DNA from 3 places in the Allorhizobium ampelinum S4 genome. Region 3 is predicted to be linked to each of the others. Evidence: predicted binding sites of a transcription regulator. Region 3 holds the regulator's gene; each other region holds the start of a gene.

Region 1 (3,277 bases), on a different replicon from region 3:
CACGAGCTCGCCGCGTGACAGCTGATCCTCGATCAGGTAGGTCGGAACCACCAAGGCGCCGCGGCCCGCGAACATGGCGTCCAGGGCGATATAGAAATGCGGCAACTTGGTTGCCTGACGCGCCATTGCCACCGGCAGACCAGCCAGCTTCAGCCAGTTCATTAGTTCACCATGACGCGTTGATACATCGATCAAGCCAATCTGAGACAGTTGATCTCCCTGCCCCATGCGATAGCTCTCAGCGACCCGCGCCGTAGCCACCAGTGACAGTGTCTCGGCAAAAAGCGACTGGGGCAGAAATTGCGGTGGTATCAAGCCGCCCCTCCGGATCGCGATGTCGAATTCCATCTCGAGCCAATTGTCGGGCGTATGCGTGGGCCGCACCATCACGTCCGTCTCACCTGCGGATGTGTGAAACTCGCCAAGCTTCGGTATCAGCCAACGCATTGCCAAGGTCGCGGGAGCAATGACGCGAAGTACCGGCGGCTTTGCGGCCCGTTTGGGATGTAGCTCATCAAGTGCGTCCTGTATTTCATCGAATGCGTTGCCCAACACAGCCGCTACACGCCCGATCTCTGCTGTCGGAATCATTCCTTTGCGCTTCTCAAGAAAGAGCGGCTGCCCGATCCATACTTCCAGCTGTGACAGCTGCTTGCTGACCGCGCTATGGGTGATCGACAGCTCATCCGCTGCAGCCGTTACGCTTTGGTTCCTGACCACGCTTTCCAAGAACAGCAATGACTTCAGCGGTGGAAGGCGGCGTTTTCGCTGTTCCATTCACTCAAGCTCCTTCCGCCATAAAGTCACTGTACGCACTACATCTAGTGTAGTGAAATGCAGATGCGTATATATGTCGATCTGTAAAGTCAAGCCAGTCTTTTTATACAACGTTTGTGACGCGCTTATCACAAGTAAGGAAAAGCTTCATGCGTCGTCTTCTCTATTCGGCGTGGTGAGGTCAAGCACCTTCTGACTGTCCGCAGCTATGGCTATTGATGTCTTCGCAGTATCGCGCTTCTCTCCGGGATCGGCCTGTGTGGCCCTCCCACTATGGGACCAGAAGAATGAGGCGGAACAATCTAATCGGCGACCTGATCGCAATAAACGACCGTACCAAGACAACAAGCGAACTCACCCCATCCGTCGTCCTGCGAAGGACATCTTTCCACCGGCGGCGGAATCTTCTTGTCTCCTTTTTTCTCGTTACCCGGGTTGCTAATTACGCAGCAACAGGCAAGCTCTCCCGTGTCCAGCAGAATTCGGTTCGGTCACTCCACGTGCGATGCATGATCACCGGGCTGGAGATAAAGTTTCTCCCTGTCAGCTCGCGCACTGCCGCCGTCGACGCTATGAATTCGGGACAACTCGAGCTCGCTCTGACGGGCCCATCCGAATATCTCGTCATGCACCAGTTATCTAAAGCTGACGTGATCGTTGGTTGGCAGCGTCCTGACTATTCGCTCAAGTCGTCACGATCGCCGGCCGGGGCATCAATATGGTCAAAGATCTCAAGGGAAAGAAGATCGCCTTTGGTTCTTCTGCCGGCTCCACATCCACTCATCTTGGGCCGGCGCAGGCGCTGGCCGACCAAGGCCTGAAATACAGCGACGATTACCAGTCGCTTCACATCGACCGGAACGTTGCCATCCAGGCGTTGATAGACGGCGACCTTGATGCTGTAGGCATGAGCTTCGACCACCTGCCCCAACGATCCGCTGATGGCGAGCGCAAAGGCTGACCCAGCTGTGGTCGCAAAGATCAAGAATGCGTCACAGAGCATGGCTCGGAAACTGCTGAGCGCCATTCTTGATGGTACCGACGACAATCAGAAATATGCCCGAGGCGTGTTCCAGAGTAAGATCGCAGGCAGCGACTACGACTACGTCCGTGCCATGTACAATACGATTGGCATCAAGTCGTTTGGGAAATTTATTGATGAGTAACCTGATCCATGGCCGCGGCACGCTGGCGACGCGGCCAAACCTCGTGTCCAGACCTGGCATCGAGGGAGAGCAAGTCGGCGATGCATACAGCTTGTCTTGCCACGACGTCTTCAAATCCTATTCATCGACCGGCGGTCTGGGTCCTTCATGGCGTGTCGTTAGAAATCGCTGAAGGCGACGGCGTTGCCCTAATCGGAGCGAACGGATCCAGGAAATCGACGCTGCTGAAAAGCGTCGTCGGGCTGAATGCCATCGCCTGCCGACTAAAATCTGTCGTCCAGTGTCCAGCAGGCGGCGACTGCGGTCCTGCAAGCGATGTCGTAAGATCGCGAATGCGCTAATGCCTTGATGGCATTTGAACAGCGGACCAGCGTTAGTTTCTGTAAGCGCTTGGAAAAACAATGTCCTGATCGACAAGGACGTTGAACCTGTAGCCAGGTTGGATCTCCAGCGTCGGCTGGACGTCCATGTTTCTCTGTATAGTTCGGTCTGCGACACGGCCGAAGGTTTCCGCGAAATTCCTCCGCGCCGCATCCGAGGCAGTATCCTGCGTCGCCAGCGTCGAGCTCTGCGGTACAGCCATATCGATCCCGGTGCCGATTACCGCAATGAGGATGGCCGAGCCGAAGGTCTGAAGCCACTTGCGGTCGACCTTGTCGCGGAAACCGCTGTAGCCCTGCGCGTCTGTGCCAGCCATGCCACCGATCTGAAGCGTCGAGCCGTTCGGGAAGATGATGTCGGTCCAGACGACCAGAACACGGCTCTGGCCGAACGACACCTTGCTGTCATAACGGCCGAACAGTTTCGTTCCCTGCGGGATCAGGAGCCGATGTCCCGTAGCTGAGTCATAGACGTTCTGGCTCACCTGGGCGGTGATGCGACCGGGAAGATCGGAATTGATCCCGGTGATCAATGTCGCGGGAATAACCGAGCCGCGCTTGAGTTCGTAAAGCGACTGCTGGGGGACGACACGGTTTGGCAGGTAGCCAAGTTCCTTGAGGTCGGCATTAAAGAAGTCCTCCTTGGACTTCTGGCCGTTAGGATCAACATTTTGCCCGCCAAGACCCGCACGAACAGCGGCTGCGTACAGGTCGGATGCGCCAGGTGTCATTGCAGTGGAAACGCCATTCGTCGTCGCGGCCGCCGTGTCGTTTGTGTCCGCTCCCCGCTTGTCGAACTTTCCGCGATCGACAGCGATCGGCGAATCATAGGCGGCGTCATTGGCCTGCAGCCGGGCCATTCTCTGGCGCTGCCGCTCGCGAAGATATTGCTCTTCCTGCTCGCGCTGCAAACGGGCGCGCCAGACCTTTTCAGATTCCAGTTGCTGTTCCGGC
Region 2 (3,277 bases), on a different replicon from region 3:
ACCGGCCCGAGTGAGGGGTGCAGCAGGAATTGCCAGACGGTTGCCATCGCCACAAGCGTAGCGGTGACCGGAAGGAAATAGGCGACTTCCCAGAAGGCCCGGCTGCGCTTGCGATTGTGAACCAACAGCGCGACGCCGAGCGCCAGGAACACGCCGAGAGGAATGACGATCACGGCATAGATCGCCGTATTGATTACTGCCCGAATAAAGACGGGATCGTGAAACGCCTTGATGAAATTGCCGAGCCCGACAAAGTGAATGGTGAGAGCACCGAGTTGGTAATCCGTGACAGAAAAGGCGGCCAGCACAAGCATTGGAACGATATAAATCGCCAGCAACAGCAAAACGGCCGGGGCCGCAAACAACAGACCACGGCGAACCATCCGGCGCTCGGCTGTTTGCCAGCTTGCACGAGGCTTAGCCGTAAGCGCCATTGAGGACGAGCCAGCAGTCATGCCGCCACCCGTTCACGAATAGAAACGGCGCAGCGCGTGCCATCTGCGCCAAACAGATGAGCACGCTCAGGTGCAAAGCCAATGGTCATCAGACCATGTGCATCAGCACCGAGGGCGTCGCGCGCGCCTTGCCGCATGGTCACCACGACCGTTTCATCATCGATAAGGCGGCAGGTTACGAACCGGTCGGCGCCATGGGTCTCGCTGCGCTGGACGCGCACGGCAAAGCCGTTGCCGCTTGCACGCAGATCTTGGGCCCTAAGATCTTGGACGCGCAGGTCTTCTGCCCGAAGCCCAAGCGTTGCCGGTCCGCCATCCTGGTCTAATGCCCGCAGGTCGAGGTCTTTTCCGAAAGCGGTAACCTGTCCCTGCATGCCGATCATGACAGGCAGAAGGTTGATTGATGGGGTGCCTATGAAGCGCGCCACCGTCAATGTCGCTGGCCGGTGGTACAGTTCATCGGGTGTGCCCAATTGCTCGATGCGGCCCTCATGCATCAGCGCGACACGATCCGACATGGTCATGGCCTCGATCTGATCATGGGTGACATAGATGAAGGTAGCGCCAAGGCGGCGATGCAGGCCGACAAGCTCATCGCGCATATGGGCGCGAAGCTTGGCATCGAGATTGGAAAGTGGCTCATCCATCAAGAAGGCAGCAGGCGAACGCACCAGCGCCCGCGCCAGCGCCACACGCTGCCGCTGGCCACCTGAAAGCTGAGCAGGTCTCCGGTCCAGAAGATGCGCAATCTGCAATGTCTCCGCAGCCTCTTCAACGCTGCGCTTGATGTCCTTGACAATCTCGGAAGGCGCGACCAGACGCCCGATCAGCGGCAATCGACCCGCAAGCGACAAACGCCGCATCCGCAGCGGTGTGGCGATGTTCTGCCGCACGGTCATATGGGGATAGAGCGCATAGGACTGGAACACCATCGCCAGATTGCGGTCGCTCGGATCCATGTCGGTCACATCCGAATTATCGATCAGAACCTGACCGCGATCGGGCCGCTCCAACCCAGCGATGATCCGCAACAGGGTCGACTTGCCACAGCCGGACATGCCAACAAGCGACAAGAACTCGCCGGGATGCACCTCGAGATCAATATTCTTCAGAATATCATCAGCCGCGAAGCTTTTTCCAATTCCAGCCAGTTTTAGAGAATGTTGCATCATTATGCGCTCCTTCGACGGAGCGTGTAATGGGGCGGCATTATGACAGCCAAACAACGGATCTGCGAATGTTTAGTGAAAGGTCACGGTACAATGACAATAAATATACTTATTGCTCACTCACGCTTTGAAACAGAAGAAACAAGCCGCCTGTATGACTTTGGGCAACCACAAATTAAATAATCGCTTAAATTGTATCCATCTCAACTACTCAAATTTCCGGAAAGGTTTTTGCTCATCCAGCGCCTAGCATAAATGCGCTTTTGTAGTCACCTCTTTCATTGAAGAGAAAGCCTGTGGCGAGGTGGGTGTCATGAAAGGTTCACTCAAAGCCGCCAAAACTCCTTAACAAATATCAAATGTGAGGACCTTGAATGGCTGAATTAGCGCCTTCGAATTCGCCGCTCAACAGCGCGGGCCATCCCCTTGACCGGGCGCATGGATCGGGCAAGTGGTTCATGCCGGTGTTCGGCGTGGTCCTGTTGGTCGGACTAGGCTATATCGGCTACGCTCTTGGCCAGGATCTGACCAGCACCGTCGCGGTTCCCTGGATATTTTTGGGGCTTGCGCTTCTGATCGCGCTCGGGTTTGAGTTCGTCAACGGCTTCCACGATACGGCCAATGCAGTCGCCACCGTGATCTACACACGCTCGATGCCCGCTGAATTCGCGGTCATGTGGTCGGGATTTTTCAATTTCCTCGGTGTTCTAACATCCAGCGGCGCCGTTGCCTTTGGCATCCTTTCCCTTCTCCCGGTGGAACTGATCCTTCAGGTCGGCTCCGGCTCCGGCCTTGCCATGGTGTTTGCCCTGTTGATCGCTGCCATCGTCTGGAACCTTGGCACCTGGTATCTGGGCCTGCCCTCCTCCAGCTCACACACCCTGGTCGGCTCGATTATCGGCGTCGGTCTCGCCAATCAGTTTCTGGCACCAGCCGGTTCGGCAACGAGCGGGGTAGACTGGTCGCAGGCGACAAATATCGGCCTGTCCCTGCTGATCTCACCGCTGATTGGCTTTGGCTTTTCCGCGATCCTGCTTTTGGCCATGAAGCTGTTCGTGAAGAACAAGGCGCTCTACCAGGAGCCGAAAACCAATCAGCCGCCGCCGCTCTGGATACGGGGCCTGCTGATCTTCACCTGTACCGGTGTCAGTTTTGCGCATGGATCGAACGACGGCCAGAAAGGCATGGGCCTGATCATGCTGATCCTGATCGGCCTGGTGCCGACGGCTTTCGCGCTCAATCGCACGCCGGATGTGAATTATCTCGAAGCCTATAAATCTTCCTCGGCGCAGGTTGAGACCGCGCTCGGCAAATATATCAAGCCGGGCGTGACCGTCGCAGATGCAAAAGCCACCGTGGCGGATGCCGTCAAGACCAAGACCTGGAGCGACACCACGACACTCGCCCTCCAGCAATATATCCACGCGACAAGCGCGGAAGTCGCCGCTTTCCCAACGCTGGAAGCCGTTCCAAACCATCTGGTGCAAAATATCAGAAACGATATTTACCTGATCGGTGAAGCTTTGAAGCTGATCGACAAGCAGAAGCTGCTGCCGATGGAGGCAAGCGACCTTGCTGCTGTCAGCGCCTATCACAAGGCGGTCGACAATGCGACGAAGTTCATTCCGACCTGGGTGAAGGTTGCTGTGGCGC
Region 3 (3,277 bases):
TCACCAACCCGGACGACCAGCGGACCCAGGACTATATCATGGGCCGGTTCGGCTGATCCGACGGTTGATTGAAAATGCATCTTTTTAAAGGATCAGAACATGACAGCGCATATCTACACCGCCTTTGACGAGGAACTGAAATATCTAATGCGCCGCATTTCGGAAATGGGCGGTCTGGCCGAGCAGATGGTGGGTGAATCCGTTCGCGCGCTGGTCAATTCCGATGCCGCCCTCGCCCAGAAGGTGATCTCCGACGACGTGATCATGGACAATGCCGAGCGCGAAGTGGGTGACAAAGCGATCGTCACCATCGCAAAACGTCAGCCCATGGCCGCCGATCTGCGCGAAATCATCGGTGCGCTCAGGATTGCCTCGGATCTGGAGCGCGTCGGCGATCTCGGTAAGAACAATGCCAAGCGGGTCATGGCCGTGCAAGGCACCGGCGTGCCGCGCAAGCTGGCCCGCGGCATCGAGCATCTTTCGGAACTGGCGATGACCCAGCTCAAGGAAGTGCTGGATGTCTACACCACCCGCTCGGCGGAAAAGGCCAAGTCGATCCGCGACCGCGATGAGGAGATCGATGCAATCTACACCTCGCTGTTTCGCGAATTGCTGACCTATATGATGGAAGATCCGCGCAACATCACCACCTGCACGCACCTTCTGTTCTGCGCCAAGAATATCGAGCGCATCGGCGACCATGCCACCAATATCGCCGAGACCATCTATTACATGGCCACTGGCGCACAGCCCGAGGGTGAGCGCCCGAAGGACGACACGACGACCGCTTTCGGGGTCGCCGATTGAGATGACAATGCGAGGATGTTGACCCATCCCCGCATTGCATGACGTGTTGATATCTCAAGGCATCAAGACCTTGAGATATCAAAGAAAAGCATACCAAGAGCCATGATCTGTGGCTGCCGGTATGAAACCATGACGGAGATTGGCATCGGACAGCTCAGCGTCTGACGCCAAATGGGGTGGGGGCTTCACCCGAAGGTTCGACCTGTGGCGACAGGCCAGCCTTCCAGTCACAGTAGAGCGCCATCATGAAGCGCAAACATGCTGTAAACATCGAAATTCTCGTATTGCCGTGTTCTTTTTCGCCAGAGCGGACAAGGAAAGGCTTGCGGGAAGACTCTCTCATTGAAGGTATGGGATCGAATGCTGCCGAAAATTGCCGTCGTTGAAGACGAAGAAGCCCTGAGCGTCCTTTTGCGTTATAATCTGGAATCGGAAGGCTATGAGGTCGAAACCATTCTGCGGGGAGACGAAGCCGAGCTTCGCCTGCAGGAGCGGGTGCCGGATCTGCTGATCCTCGATTGGATGTTGCCGGGTGTTTCCGGCATTGAGCTATGTCGTCGCCTGCGGATGCGGCCCGATACCGAGCGCCTGCCGATCATCATGCTGACCGCGCGTGGCGAAGAGAGCGAACGGGTGCGCGGACTTGCCACCGGTGCCGACGATTATGTCGTCAAACCGTTCTCGACGCCGGAACTGATGGCCCGCGTCAAGGCGATGCTGCGCCGCGCCAAGCCGGAAGTTCTGTCCAGCCTGCTGCGTTGCGGCGATATCGAGCTTGATCGCGAAACCCATCGTGTCCATCGCAAGAGCCGCGAAGTGCGCCTCGGGCCCACCGAATTCCGGCTGCTGGAGTTCCTGATGACCTCACCCGGCCGGGTGTTTTCCCGCTCTCAACTGCTGGACGGCGTCTGGGGCCATGACATTTATGTGGACGAGCGCACAGTCGATGTCCATGTCGGACGGCTGCGCAAGGCGCTCAACTTTTCCAATATGCAGGACGTGATCCGCACGGTGCGCGGCGCCGGCTATTCGATGGAAGCATAAGATCGCTGCTCTGTTTTTATGGACCGAAACCCCAGTGGAACGAAAAAAGCGAGCCGGGCGGCTCGCTTTTTTTATGACATGCGATCGGAGATCACGGGCAGAGATCAGCGCGCGTTCGCAGCAGCCCGGCGCCGCTCGTTTACCGGCTGGTAGGCGAGCTTCGCGTGATATTTGCAATAGGGAGAATTGTCCTGGCTGTCGCAGCCACAGAAGTGAAACTCGTCGGTCATCGGGTCGCCAACCGGCCATTTGCAGGTCCGCTCGGTCAGGTCCGTCAGCGACAGACGGCGCGAGGCTGGCAGAATGGTGGTGTTGAGAACCGGCAAAGCAGCCATGTTCTCGGTGACATCCATGTCGAGATCTTCGTTCAGCGCGGTCGCCGCAGCAGTGCGCGCGGCAGGACGCGGCGCGCTTGAAGGCGTGCGTGCGGCAAAACTCGGTGCACGAGGCGTGGACGGCGCTGGCCGCTTGGGTGTGCGCGCTGGTGTCGCGGCGGGACCGCCTGCCTTGGCGCGTCCGGGAAGGCACAACCGATGCACCTTGCCAATCACGGCATTCCGGCTGACGCCGCCAAGCTGCGTCGCAATCTGACTTGCGCTCAGGCCTTCGGCCCATAATTTCGTGAGTCTTTCAACTCGCTCGTCCGTCCAGTTCATGCCGCAATCTCCGCCTGGTGCACGCGCTTGACGCGGAATCCATCATCCATGTCCCGGAAGGTTCCGGAACCCAACTTTCCTCGTGTTGTTGGTGACTTTTCCGCCGCATGCAGTGTAGTAATTCGTTATTAACCTAGTGTGAGCCTGACTCCGTGACAAGAGTCGCCGAATCATCGTGAATCGAATTTCAGGCTTTTCCCCAACTTGCTATCCACCGATTTTTTATCGAGGCGGTTTGTTCAACAGCGCTTGCAAGGACATGTCGGAGCAATGCCTTTGCCCCGATGTTTTGTTGACAACGCTGGCGGAAGCCGGAATAGTGCAAATGCCGCCGAAAGGCGGCATTTTTGATTTTTTCCACCGGTTTTTCGGTGGTTAGCCTATAAACTCATTGAGACTTCAAAAAGCCGCTCGAAAGGATTTTCCGCCATGGCTCAGACATCAACGCCGCTGTTCAACACGTTTTCACGTGCGCCGCTGCGTTTCGAGCGAGGCGAGGGCCCGTGGCTTTACACTGAAACAGGTGAGCAATATCTCGACTTTGCCGGCGGCGTCGCCGTGACGTCCTGCGGCCACTCGCATCCGCATCTCGTCGAGGCATTGAAAAGCCAGGCGGAAAAAGTCTGGCATCTTTCGAACCTCTATGAAGTTCCCGGCCAGGAACGCCTGGCCGCAAGGCTGGTCGAGGCAACATTTGCCGACAAGGTGTTCTTCACCAATTCCGGAGCCGAAGCGCTCGAATGCGCCATCAAGACGGCTCGCCGCTATCA

Evidence for each region. The regulator PhoB, encoded in region 3, activates phosphate uptake and scavenging genes when phosphate is short. The targets are predictions, from matches to a motif close to TGTCATNNANCTGTCAT.
Region 1: a site for PhoB is predicted at 1,400-1,416, ahead of AVI_RS29925 (PhnD/SsuA/transferrin family substrate-binding protein). Genes of this name have one in related genera too.
Region 2: a site for PhoB is predicted at 1,934-1,950, ahead of AVI_RS18780 (inorganic phosphate transporter). Genes of this name have one in related genera too.

What each region holds. Positions count from the first base shown of each region.
Region 1 covers NC_011984.1:198,741-202,017, forward strand. The annotation lists gene AVI_RS24380 (LysR substrate-binding domain-containing protein) at 1-777, opposite strand, end outside; gene AVI_RS29925 (PhnD/SsuA/transferrin family substrate-binding protein) at 1,496-1,738, shown strand; gene AVI_RS29930 (hypothetical protein) at 1,719-1,943, shown strand; gene AVI_RS30735 (ATP-binding cassette domain-containing protein) at 2,024-2,284, shown strand; gene trbI (IncP-type conjugal transfer protein TrbI) at 2,317-3,277, opposite strand, start outside.
Region 2 covers NC_011988.1:328,404-331,680, reverse strand. The annotation lists gene AVI_RS18790 (carbohydrate ABC transporter permease) at 1-455, opposite strand, end outside; gene AVI_RS18785 (ABC transporter ATP-binding protein) at 452-1,627, opposite strand; gene AVI_RS18780 (inorganic phosphate transporter) at 1,999-3,277, shown strand, end outside.
Region 3 covers NC_011989.1:408,924-412,200, reverse strand. The annotation lists gene pstB (phosphate ABC transporter ATP-binding protein PstB) at 1-56, shown strand, start outside; gene phoU (phosphate signaling complex protein PhoU) at 100-807, shown strand; gene phoB (phosphate regulon transcriptional regulator PhoB) at 1,168-1,851, shown strand; gene AVI_RS01965 (GcrA family cell cycle regulator) at 1,956-2,507, opposite strand; gene AVI_RS01960 (aspartate aminotransferase family protein) at 2,937-3,277, shown strand, end outside.